DNA from 3 places in the Streptomyces chrestomyceticus JCM 4735 genome. Region 1 is predicted to be linked to each of the others. Evidence: riboswitches for the same ligand, from Rfam matches in the RefSeq annotation. Region 1 holds a riboswitch; each other region holds the start of a gene.
What was found. Region 1 has a riboswitch for cobalamin ahead of EJG53_RS13585 (ribonucleoside-diphosphate reductase subunit alpha). Riboswitches for the same ligand answer to the same signal wherever they lie in the genome.
Positions count from the first base shown of each region.

Region 1 (4,159 bases):
GGCGAAGAGGTCGTACGTGCCGTTGGTGTCGTCCGGCACCACGTCGGCGGCCAAGGCGGAGAAGACCGCGTACCGGCCGTCGGGGCTGAGCCGGGGCGACGGCGACACGCCGACCACGGCGCCCGTGGTGCTCAGGCTCGCCACGCGGGTCCGCCCGGTGGCCAGGTCGTGGACGTACAGGGGGTCCTGCGGCGGCGGGCGGCGGAAGCCGGGCCCGGCGGGGGTGAGGTTGGTCGCCTTCGAGGTGAACGCGATCCGGCGGCCGTCGGCGCTGATCGACGGGAAGGCGGACGGGCCGTCCGCCTGGGTGCCGTCGCTCGCCACGCTGACCCGTCGCGTCGTTCCCTTCTGCACATCGTGGACGAAGATGTCCAGGCGCTCGTTGGTGTCACCGGGCACCAGGTCGGGGCGGTAGGAGCCGAAGGCGAGGCGGTGGCCGTCGCCGCTGAGGGCGAAGTTCTGGACCCCGTAACCGTACGGGGACTTCCCGGCGCCCGCCGTGGGGCTCGTGGTGCGCCCGGTGCGGCGGTCGTGGACGAAGACGTCGCCCTCGCCGTTGGTGTCGCCGGGGACCAGGTTCGTCGCGCTGGAGTAGAAGGCCACATACCGCCCGTCGGCGCTGATCTCGGGCGAGCCGGAGAGGGCGTCACCGGGCGTGCCGTCACCGGCGACACTGACCAGGTCGACCTTTCCCGTCCGTAAATCCTTGACGTAGACGTCCTGGTGGCCGTTGGTGTCCGTGGGCCCCAGATTGGTGGCTTCCGAGGTGAATGCCACGAACCGCCCGTTCGCACTGAGCGTCGGATCGCCCGAAAAACCGTTTCCCTGCGTCCCGTCGGCGGCGACGCTGACCCGCTCGGTGGCCGGCACCGCCCGTCCCGCCGCGGCCGCCTGCCCCAACGCGGCCGCCGGCGCCATGGGCAGCACCCCCGCCAGCACGCACGCCCCCACCACCAGCCCCACGACGCGCACGGCGCCCCGCGCCCCACCGGCTCCTCGCATGACTCCCCCTCGCACAAGGCCCCCACCCGCCCCGCCGGACCGACGGAGCAGACAAGGAGCCAATACGCTCCCGGAGTCCCGGTCAACGCGTCAGGGACATTCCGCGCCACCAATACGCCCCCTGCATCAGCCCCCGTCCAGCCCGCGCCGGACAGCCCCGCAGCCCGCCCGGCGGACACGCCGCGACAGGCCCGGCGAAACGCCCGGCACCCGGCCCGGCGTACGGCCGCGGAACCCCGGGAACACCCCCCGAGCCACCGCGTGGCACCCTCTCGGAGGCCCAGGAAAACCCCGGGAAACCGCCCCCGAACGGCCGCCGAATACCACGGCTCCGGACATCCCCGCGCCAACGCGACACAAGATATGGGGGTGGGTGCACGAGGCAGCACAAGATGTATGCTCGTGCTCGCTGTCGTCGCAGGGGAATCCGGTGCGAATCCGGAACTGTCCCGCAACGGTGTACGTAGTGCGCAAACCGCACCCGTGAGTCCGAAGACCTGCCCACAGCACGCCCGCGCCAGGACCGGCGCGGTCGTCGATACGTCCGGGTCTCGCGGGTTGGACCGGTGGACGCTGCGCGGTGTGCCCGCGCGCCCCTTGCCGTGCCGGGGGTGCCGCACGCCCGTACGCGCCCCCTGCCCTCCCCAGGCCCCCGCCGAGTGAGGGAGAGCAGCACGTGACCATCGCGCCAACGGAGCCCGCAGCAGCCGAGCAGGTCGTGCAGCCCGCGAAGGACACGCAGCCCCGGCAGGGCCCCGGCGGCCAGGCCGCGGACGCCCCCGGCGCCGCCCTGCTGCGCACCCTGACCGACCTCACCGTCGACCTGCCCGCCACCGACCCGGGCAAGATCGCCGCCGCCGCGCTGCGCGGCCGCCACCCCGGTTCCGACGAAGCCGAGCTGCGCTCGCTGGCCATGGAGGCCGCGGCCGGCCTGATCGGTGACGAGCCGCAGTACTCCAAGCTGGCCGCCCGCCTGCTGACCCGCGCCATCGCGGAGGAGGCGGCCGCGGAGGGGGCGGTCGCCTTCTCCGCCTCCGTCGCCGTCGGCCACCGCGAGGGCCTGATCGCCGACAGCACGGCGGAGTTCGTCCGCACCCACGCGGCACGTCTGGACGAGCTGGTGGAGCGCGCCCTGACGGACGGCGCCGACGACCGCTTCGGCTACTTCGGCCTGCGCACCCTGCACTCCCGCTACCTGCTGCGCCACCCGATCTCCCGCCAGGTGATCGAGACCCCGCAGCACTTCCTGCTGCGGGTGGCCTGCGGCCTGGCCGAGGACCACAGCGAGCGGGCCCTGGCCGACGTCGCCGAGCTGTACCGCCTGACCAGCACCCTGTCGTACCTGCCCTCCTCGCCCACCCTCTTCAACTCCGGCACCCGGCACCCGCAGATGTCCTCCTGCTACCTGCTGGACTCCCCGCTGGACGAGCTGGACTCGATCTACGACCGCTACCACCAGGTGGCCCGGCTCTCGAAGCACGCCGGCGGCATCGGCCTGTCGTACTCCCGGGTCCGCGCCCGCGGCTCGCTGATCCGCGGCACCAACGGCCACTCCAACGGCATCGTGCCGTTCCTGCGCACCCTGGACGCCTCGGTCGCGGCCGTGAACCAGGGCGGCCGGCGCAAGGGCGCCGCCTGCGTCTACCTGGAGACCTGGCACGCGGACCTGGAGGAGTTCCTGGAGCTGCGCGACAACACGGGCGAGGAGGCCCGGCGCACCCACAACCTCAACATCGCGCACTGGATCCCCGACGAGTTCATGCGCCGCGTCGAGGCGGACGCCGACTGGTCGCTGTTCTCCCCCAGCGACGCGCCCGAACTGGTGGACCTGTACGGCGACGAGTTCGACGCCGCGTACCGCAAGGCGGAGGCCGAGGGCCGCTTCGTCAAGCAGGTCCCGGCCCGGGTCCTGTACTCGCGGATGATGCGCACCCTCGCGCAGACCGGCAACGGCTGGATGACCTTCAAGGACGCCGCCAACCGCACCGCGAACCAGACCGCCGAGCCCGGCAAGGTCGTGCACTCCTCGAACCTGTGCACCGAGATCCTGGAGGTCACCGACGACGGCGAGACCGCCGTCTGCAACCTCGGCTCGGTCAACCTCGCCGCCCACCTGGGTGACAACGGCGAGATGGACTGGGAGAAGCTGGACGCCACGGTCCGTACGGCGGTGACCTTCCTCGACCGCGTGGTGGACATCAACTTCTACCCGACCGAGCAGGCCGGCACCTCCAACTCCCGCTGGCGCCCTGTGGGCCTGGGCCTGATGGGCCTCCAGGACGTCTTCTTCCGGCTGCGGCTGGGCTTCGACTCGCCCGAGGCACGGGAGCTGTCCACCCGTATCTCCGAGCGGATCATGCTCGCGGCGTACGAGGCGTCCGCCGACCTCGCCGAACGGCACGGCCCGCACCCGGCCTGGTCCGCGACCCGTACGGCCCGCGGCGTGCTGCACCCGGACCACTACCCGAACGCCGAGCCACGCTGGGCGGACCGGTGGACGGCGCTGCGCGCCCGTATCGCGGCGACCGGTATGCGCAACTCGCTGCTGCTGGCCATCGCGCCGACCGCCACCATCGCGTCCATCGCGGGCGTGTACGAGTGCATCGAGCCGCAGGTCTCGAACCTGTTCAAGCGCGAGACGCTGTCGGGCGAGTTCCTTCAGGTCAACGCGTACCTGATCGAGGAACTGAAGGCGCTGGGCCTGTGGGACGCGCGCACCCGTGACGCCCTGCGCGAGGCCAACGGCTCGGTGCAGGACCTGGACTGGATTCCCGCCGAGACCCGCGCGCTGTACCGCACGGCGTGGGAGATCCCGCAGCGCGCGCTGATCGACATGGCGGCGGACCGTACGCCCTACCTCGACCAGAGCCAGTCGCTGAACCTGTTCATGGCGTCGCCGACCATCGGCAAGCTCAGCTCGATGTACGCGTACGCCTGGAAGCGCGGCATCAAGACCACCTACTACCTCCGCTCGCGCCCGGCGACCCGTATCGCCCAGTCCGCGCGCGGCACGGGCGGGGGCGCGCAGACCGCTCCCGTACCCGCCCAGGCGGCCGACCCCGAGGCCGTCGCCTGCTCCCTGGAAAACCCCGAGTCCTGCGAGGCATGCCAGTAATCATGACCACCATCCCTGAGAAGACCGAGACGTCCGCCGCCG
Region 1 is NZ_BHZC01000001.1:3,291,584-3,295,742, forward strand. Features, by position in the region: gene EJG53_RS13580 (TolB-like translocation protein) at 1-1,002, opposite strand, end outside; cobalamin riboswitch at 1,359-1,521, shown strand; gene EJG53_RS13585 (ribonucleoside-diphosphate reductase subunit alpha) at 1,679-4,117, shown strand; gene EJG53_RS13590 (ribonucleotide-diphosphate reductase subunit beta) at 4,120-4,159, shown strand, end outside.

Region 2 (4,159 bases), 4.0 Mb from region 1:
AGCCCCGCCGGTACGCCGTCCTCGATGAGCCGCAGCAGCGCCGCCGTGTCCGCGTGCTCCTCGATCAGGTCGCCCAGCTTGTCGAGCTGCTCCTCGCGCAGTGCGGCGAAGCTGGTGTCCGGCGCCGGGTCGAACGCGCGGCCCGCGTCGGCGGCCACCCGCCGCAGGAACGCCCGCCGGAAGCCGTCGCTCTCCAGTGAGCCGTGCCAGTGGGTGCCCCAGACGGTCCCGGAACGGCATCCCGCCAGGAAGGGCTCCCCGCCGTCGATCTCCGCCACGCCATGGTGGATCTCGTACCCCTCGACCGGCTCGCCCAGCGCCTCGCCGGACGGCCGGGCCAAAGCCTTCTCCACCGCGAACCGGACGCGTACGGGCAGCAGGCCCAGCCCGTCCACCGTCCCGGCCTTCGACTCGACCTCGTCCTCGATCCGCTCGCCCAGCATCTGGAAGCCGCCGCAGATGCCCAGCACCGGGCGTCCTTCCGCGGCCCGCCGCCGCACCGCGTCCGCGATGCCGCGCTCGCGCAGCCACTGGAGCGCGCGGACGGTGCCTCGGGTGCCGGGCAGGACGACGAGGTCGGCGTCGGCCAGTTCCTCGGGGCGGTCCACGAAGCGCACCACGACGCCCGGTTCGGCGGCGAGCGCGTCCACGTCCGTGAAGTTCGACATCAGCGGTACGGCGGCCACCGCGACCCGCAGCACGTCGGCGCCGTGCGGCGGCGCGACGACGCTCTCGCGGACCGCGCCGCGCAGCGACACCCGGAGGCCGTCCTCCTCGTCGATGCCGAGGCCGTGCGCGAACGGCAGCACCCCGAGGGTGGGCCGTCCGGTCAGCTCCTTCAGCATGTCCAGACCGGGCTCCAGCAGCGTCACATCGCCCCGGAACTTGTTGACGAGATAGCCCGCGACCAGTGCCTGGTCCTCCCGGGACAGCAGCGCGGTGGTGCCGAAGAAGGAGGCGAACACCCCGCCCCGGTCGATGTCGCCGACCACCACGGCCGGGATACGGGCGGCGCGCGCGATCCCCATGTTCACGATGTCGGTGCGCCGCAGGTTGATCTCCGCCGGGCTGCCCGCGCCCTCGCAGATCACCGCGTCGTGCGTACGCCGCAGCTCCTGGAGGCAGTCCGTGACCGTACCGAGCAACTGCTCCTGACGGCCCGCGTGGTAGCCGCGCGCGCTCAGCTCGCCCACCGGCTTGCCCATGAGCACGACCTGGCTGCTGCGGTCACTGCCCGGCTTCAGCAGCACTGGATTCATCAGGGCGCTCGGCTCGACGCGCGCCGCCGCGGCCTGCATGGCCTGCGCCCGCCCGATCTCCGCGCCCTCGCGCGTCACGAACGAGTTCAGCGACATGTTCTGCGCCTTGAAGGGCGCCACCTTGACGCCCTTGCGGGCCAGCCAGCGGCAGATGCCCGCCGTCACCACACTCTTGCCCGCGTCGGACGTGGTGCCCGCCACCAGCAGCCCGCCGCCGAGCGGTGCTTGACCCGGTCCGTTCACGTGGCACTCCTCGCCGTCCGCACTGCGCTGCTCCCGCTGCTCACTTGGCCCTCCCGGTGGTACGGGGGCGGCGTACCGCTCCGGCCGTGATGGATCGGCCTACCGTTCCTGCCGTACGGGATCGCCGTACCGCCCCGGCCGCCAGCCGCCCCCCGACCGTGACCGCCAGCGCCAGCGCGCTCACCCGGCGCGACAGGGTCACGGCCCGCTCGATGTCCGGCACCGCGACCGGCCGGCCCGCGTCGCCGTTGAGCACCGGCCGGTGCTCGACCCGGCCGCCGTACGCCAGGGTGCCGCCCAGCCGCACCCCCAGCGCCCCGGCGAACGCCGCCTCCACCGGGCCCGCGTTGGGGCTCGGGTGGGACGGGCCGTCCTGCCGCCAGGCGCGCAGCGCGCCCCGCCGGTCCGGGCCCGCCAGCACCGCCAGCGCGGCGGTCAGCCGGGAGCCGGGGTAACCGGCCACGTCGTCGAGGCGGGCCGAGGCCCACCCGAACCGGCGGTGGCGCGGCGACTTGTGCCCCACCATCGCGTCCAGCGTGTTCACGGCCCGGAAGGCCAGCAGCCCCGGCACACCGGCGGCCGCGCCCCAGACCAGGGCGCCGACCACCGCGTCCGAGGTGTTCTCGGCGACGGACTCGACCACCGCGCGCGCCATCTGCTGCCCGTCCAGGGCCTGCGGGTCGCGCCCGCACAGGTGCGGCAGCCGCTCGCGCGCCACGTCCAGGTCGCCCGCCGCGAGCGCGCCGCCGACGGCCCGCGCCTCGCGGCCCAGCGAAGTGCCGCCCAGGACGGCCCAGGTGGCGGCGGCGGTCAGCGCGACGGAGGCGGGGAAGGCGGCGGGGGAGCGGCGTACGGCGCGGTCGAGCAGCGCGGCACCGGCGGCGGTACCGCCCGCGAGCAGCGCGGTGTGCAGGGCGCCGGTCCCTCGGTGGTCGCGCCACAGACGGCGTTCCACGGCGGCCGCGGCCCGCCCGAAGGCGGCCACGGGGTGACCGCGCCGGGGATCGCCCACGACCAGGTCGCCGAGGAAGCCGAGGGCCGCGCCGCACGCGTAGCCGGCGTGTTCGGCACGCATCGGATCAGACCGCCGTCGCGCCTCGGAGGGATGGCGTGGGGGTACGTCCAGCAGATTGCGCACTGCGGCCGGGCATGGCGGTAGGTCCTCACTCAGGGTCCGCGCCCTGGCTCGACGGGTACGGCGACGAGAGTCTCCTGGCTCCCCGGATCGGCGCTTCCCCCGGCCTTCCAGTCCGTACGGGAACCTGCGTCGCGGGACGCGGACCGTGGCCCTTGGTGGAGGGGCGCTCCCCGGTGACAGTGGCGGGACCGCGCCGGATTCTCACCGGACTTCCTCATCTGTCGCCGATTGGCTCCGGCAGTCCACCACGCTCCGCCAAGCCCGTCAACTCACGCTTGACCTGCGGCGGGGGCGGTGGTGGCGTCTGTGTCCCACGCCACAGGCGTCCGGTGGCCGCGGCGGGGATGCCGCGGCCACCGGACGCCCGGGGTGCCGCGCCTCAGGCGGCGACGATCAGGTAGATCCCGTACGCCACGGCCGCCGCGCACAGCGCGAAGCAGACGTACGCCCCGGCCCGCGCCGCCCCGCCGGAGGCGGCGGGCCCGTCGGCGGTCACCGGCGTGCCCTCCTGCTGCGGCTTGCGGGACGTGCCGACGATGCCGAGGGTGAACAGGCCCACGATCCCGACCGTCACGAACAGCGTGACGCCGAAGACCTGGCCGAGGGCGGCCCAGTCGATGCTCATTGCGTTCTCGTTCCTTCGTGAGAGCCGTGCGGCCGGGTCAGCCGGCGGCCGAGCCGGCCTTGGCGCGGCGCCGGGCGCTCTTCTCGTGCGGGCGGGCGGCCACCGGGACGGCGATCACCGGGGCGGTGCCGACCGGGTCCGTGATCCGGGTCTCGGCGACCGTGGGGGCCGGGATGGCGACCGGGCCCGCGGGCGGCGGCGAGACGGCCTGCAGGGCGGCGGTGACGACACCGGCGGGCTCGGCGGCCGGGCCCTCGTTGACGTTGGTGTGGTCCACCGGCTTGCGCCGGGAGGCCGCCCAGATCGCGCCGCAGACGGCGAGCGCCAGCACGGCGACGGTCGCGATGCCCCAGTCGCCCTGGTCCGCCAGGAGAGCGGCGCCCGCCGCGACCAGCCCGGCGGCCGGCAGCGTCAGACCCCAGGCGGCGGCCATCCGGCCCGCCGTGGACCAGTGCACCACGCCGCCCTTGCGGCCCAGGCCGGAGCCCATCACCGAACCGGAGCAGACCTGGGTGGTGGAGAGCGCGAAGCCGAGGTGGGAGGAGGCCAGGATGGTGGCCGCGGCGCCGGTCTGGGCGGCGAAGCCCTGCGGCGGCTGGATGTCGGTGATGCCCTTGCCCATCGTGCGGATGATCCGCCAGCCGCCCAGGTACGTGCCGAGCGCGATGGCCAGGCCGGCCGAGGCGATGACCCACAGCGGCGGGTCGGCGTGCGGGGCGACGACGCCGCCGGTGATCAGTGCGAGGGTGATCACACCCATCGTCTTCTGGGCGTCGTTGGTGCCGTGCGCGAGGGAGACCAGCGCGGCCGAGGCGATCTGCCCGGCGCGGTAGCCCTTGGCGGTGTCCTCCTCGGCGCGGTTGCGGGCCAGCCGGTAGGTCAGCCGGGTCGCGG
Region 2 is NZ_BHZC01000001.1:7,271,801-7,275,959, forward strand. Features, by position in the region: gene EJG53_RS31800 (cobyric acid synthase) at 1-1,502, opposite strand, end outside; gene EJG53_RS31805 (cobalamin biosynthesis protein) at 1,543-2,577, opposite strand; cobalamin riboswitch at 2,709-2,855, opposite strand; gene EJG53_RS31810 (hypothetical protein) at 3,020-3,265, opposite strand; gene EJG53_RS31815 (inorganic phosphate transporter) at 3,303-4,159, opposite strand, start outside.
Region 2: another riboswitch for cobalamin. It lies ahead of EJG53_RS31805 (cobalamin biosynthesis protein); the one in region 1 lies ahead of EJG53_RS13585 (ribonucleoside-diphosphate reductase subunit alpha).

Region 3 (4,159 bases), 1.1 Mb from region 1:
GGCTGCGCCGGCTGCGGGAGGAGCGCGGCTTCAGCCAGGCGGCGCTGGCCCGCGTCCTGGCCATCTCGCCCAGCTACCTGAACCAGATGGAGCACGACTCACGGCCGCTGACCGTGCCCGTACTGCTGCGGCTGACCGAGACCTTCGGGGTGGACCCCGGCTTCTTCTCCGCGCGCGACACCAGCCGGATGCTGGCCGACCTGCGCGAGGCGCTCGCCGACGAGCTGGCCGCCGGCCGGGTCTCCCCCACCGACCTGTCCGAACTGGCCTCCCGGCAGCCCGCGGTGGCGTCGGTGCTGCTCGGCCTCGGGCAGCGCAACCAGGCGCTTACCGAGCGCCTGGCGGAGGTGGCGGAGGGCCGGGACGGCAACGGCAGCGACCCGGCCGCGCCGCTCTCCCCGCACGAGGAGATCCGCGAGTTCTTCTACCGGCGGCAGAACTATCTGCACGAGGCCGACACCACCGCCGAGGCACTCGCCGCCGAGCTGGGTATCCGCCCCGGTGAGGTGGGACGCGCCCTGACCGCCCGGCTCACCGAAAGGCACGGCGTACACCTCGTGGACACACCCGACGGTCCGCTGCACCACTACGATCCGTCCTCCCGGGTGCTGCGCCTGTCGGCGGGGCTGCGGCCCGGGCAGCGCGCCTTCCGCATGGCGACCCAACTGGCGCTGCTGGAGGCCGGGGAGGAGCTGTCGCGGCCCGCCTCCGAGGACTTCGAGGAGGGCACGACGGCCTGGTCGCTGGCGAGGATCGGGGTCGCCAACTACTTCGCGGCGGCGCTGGTGCTGCCGTACGGCCCGTTCCACGCCGCGGCCGAGGAGCTGCGGTACGACATCGAGCGGCTGACCGACCGGTTCGGCCTCGGGTACGAGACGGTGTGCCACCGGCTGAGCACCCTGCAACGGCCGCGCCGGCGCGGGGTCCCGTTCTCCTTCGTCCGCGTCGACCGGGCCGGCAACATGTCCAAGCGGCAGTCCGCCACCGGCTTCCACTTCTCGCGGGCGGGCGGCACCTGCCCGCTGTGGAACGTCTACGAGGCGTTCACCGCGCCCAGCCGTATCCACGTCCAGATCGCCGCCATGCCGGACGGCCGCCGCTACCTGTGGACGGCCCGCACCGTCACCCGGCACCGCGGCGGCTGGGGCGACCCGGGCAAGACCTTCGCCATCGGCCTCGGCTGCGAGATCCGGCACGCGTCCCGGCTGGTCTACTCCGACGGCCTCGACCTGGACAACGCCGGGGCCGCCACCCCCATCGGCATGGGCTGCCGGGTCTGCGAACGCCTGGAGTGCCCGCAGCGCGCCGTGCCGCCCCTCGGCCGCGCGCTGGTCATCGACGAGAACAGCAGCACGTTCGTGCCGTATCCGGTGCGGGAGGACTGACGGGCCCACCCACGCGCCCCGGAGCACCCTGCGGATCACCGATCCCCCTGGACTTACTAGGACGTCCAACTATATGTTCGTGACGTAGGCCCGCGGTGCAGGGAAGCCGGTGCGAATCCGGCGTGGTCCCGCCACTGTGACCGGGGAGTGCGACGTCGGGCAACACGCCACTGACGCGGGTGCGTCGGGAAGGCGGGCGGCGCACGGAGATCCGGAAGCCAGGATACCGGCCGCGGGTGTTGTTCCGTGTTGTCCACGAGGATGGAGCAGACACGCATGGCACCGGTGCGTACCCCCAGCCCAGGTGATCCGGCCCGGCCCGCGGCACCGCCCGCGCGCTGACGGTTCCACGCCTTTCGCGTCCCACGGCCCCGCCACGGACCGCGCGCCATCCGCGCGGCCCGCGGGCCCGGCCGTGCCATCCCCGGATCACACCTGACGAGAGCAGGCCCCCATGGTCCGAGAACTGACCCATTTCATCGGCGGCAAGCACGTACCGGGAACATCGGGTGCTTACGGCGACGTGTACGACCCCAACACCGGCACCGTGCAGGCCCGGGTGCCGCTCGCGGACCCGGGCGAGACGGCGGCCGCCGTCGCCGACGCCGCGGCCGCCCAGCCCGAGTGGGGCGAGTGGAACCCGCAGCGGCGCGCCCGCGTCCTGCTGAACTTCCTGCGCCTGGTGGAGGGCGAGCGGGACGCGCTGGCCCGGCTGCTGTCCAGCGAGCACGGCAAGACGGTCGCGGACGCGCACGGCGACCTCCAGCGCGGCCTGGAGGTGGTGGAGTTCGCGGCCGGCATCCCGCACCTGCTCAAGGGCGAGTTCACCGACAACGCCGGGACCGGCATCGACGTGCACTCGCTGCGCCGTCCCATCGGCGTGGTGGCCGGGATCACCCCGTTCAACTTCCCCGCGATGATCCCGCTGTGGAAGATCGCGCCGGCCGTCGCCTGCGGCAACGCGTTCATCCTCAAGCCGTCCGAGCGGGCGCCTTCGGTGCCGCTGCGGCTGGCCGAGCTGTTCCTGGAGGCGGGGCTGCCGCCGGGCGTCCTCAACGTCGTGCACGGCGGCAAGGAGTCGGTGGACACGCTGCTGGAGGACCCGCGGGTCGAGGCGCTCGGCTTCGTCGGGTCGACCCCGATCGCCGCCCACATCTACGCGACCGCCGCCGCGCACGGCAAGCGCGCCCAGTGCTTCGGCGGCGCCAAGAACCACCTGATCGTGATGCCGGACGCCGACCTCGACCAGGTGGTGGACGCGCTGGTCGGCGCCGGGTACGGGTCGGCGGGCGAGCGCTGCATGGCGGTCTCGGTCGCCGTGCCGGTGGGCGAGGAGACCGCCGACGCGCTGGTGGCGCGGCTCAAGGAGCGGGTCGGCACGCTGCGCATCGGCCGCTCCGACGACCCGCACGCCGACTTCGGGCCGCTGGTGAGCCGGGACGCGCTGGACCGGGTCCGTGCCTACGTGGACCTCGGCGTCACCGAGGGCGCCGAACTGGTCGTCGACGGGCGGGACTTCACCCTCCCCGGCCACGAGGACGGCTTCTTCGCGGGCGCGTCGCTCTTCGACCGGGTCACCCCGGACATGCGGATCTACCAGGAGGAGATCTTCGGCCCGGTCCTGTCGGTGGTACGGGCCGCGGACTACGAGGAGGCGCTGCGGCTGCCCACGGAGCACCCGTACGGCAACGGCGTGGCCATCTTCACCCGCGACGGCGACACCGCGCGGGACTTCAGCCGCCGGGTGAACACCGGCATGATCGGCGTGAACGTGCCGATCCCGGTGCCGGTCGCGTACCACACCTTCGGCGGCTGGAAGCGGTCCGGCTTCGGCGACCTCAACCAGCACGGCCCGGACGCGATCCGCTTCTACACCCGCACCAAGACCGTCACCTCGCGCTGGCCCTCCGGGGTCAAGGAGGGCGCGAGCTTCACCCTCCCGACGATGGGCTGAGAGCGATGAGCGTCATGACCACCGCCACCCCGGCCGCCGCGCTGACCTCGCTCACCGCCGACCAGCTCGCCATCGTCGAGACGACGCTGGACTTCGCGCAGGAGCACATCGCGCCGCACGCCGTGGCCTGGGACCAGGACAAGCACTTCCCCGTGGACGTGCTCCGCAAGGCCGCCGGGCTCGGGCTCGGCGGGATCTACGTACGGGAGGAGCACGGCGGGTCCGCGCTGAGCCGCGCGGACGGCGTGCTGGTCTTCGAAGTACTGGCCACCGCATGCCCGTCCATCGCGGGCTATCTCTCCATCCACAACATGGTCGCCTGGATGATCGACCGGTACGGGAACGAAGCGCAGCGCGCCCGTTGGCTGCCCGGCCTGTGCTCGATGGCCGACCTGGGCAGCTACTGCCTGACCGAGCCGGGCGCCGGGTCGGACGCGGCGGCGCTGCGCACCCGCGCGGTGCGCGACGGCGACGACTACGTGCTGACCGGCGTGAAGCAGTTCATCTCCGGCGCCGGAACCTCGCAGGTGTACGTGGTGATGGCCCGTACCGGCGAGGACGGGCCCGGCGGCATCTCGGCGTTCCTGGTCGAGCGGGACGATCCGGGGCTGTCGTTCGGCGCCAACGAGAAGAAGATGGGCTGGAACGCGCAGCCCACCCGGCAGGTGCTCCTCGACGAGGTGCGTGTCCCCGCCGACCGGCTGCTGGGTGCCGAGGGCGACGGCTTCCGTATCGCGATGAGCGGGCTGAACGGCGGCCGCCTCGGCATCGCCGCCTGCTCCCTCGGCGGCGGGCAGAGCGCGCTGCACGCGGCGCAGGC
Region 3 is NZ_BHZC01000001.1:2,225,742-2,229,900, forward strand. Features, by position in the region: gene EJG53_RS09185 (short-chain fatty acyl-CoA regulator family protein) at 1-1,385, shown strand, start outside; cobalamin riboswitch at 1,462-1,634, shown strand; gene EJG53_RS09190 (CoA-acylating methylmalonate-semialdehyde dehydrogenase) at 1,840-3,339, shown strand; gene EJG53_RS09195 (acyl-CoA dehydrogenase family protein) at 3,345-4,159, shown strand, end outside.
Region 3: another riboswitch for cobalamin. It lies ahead of EJG53_RS09190 (CoA-acylating methylmalonate-semialdehyde dehydrogenase); the one in region 1 lies ahead of EJG53_RS13585 (ribonucleoside-diphosphate reductase subunit alpha).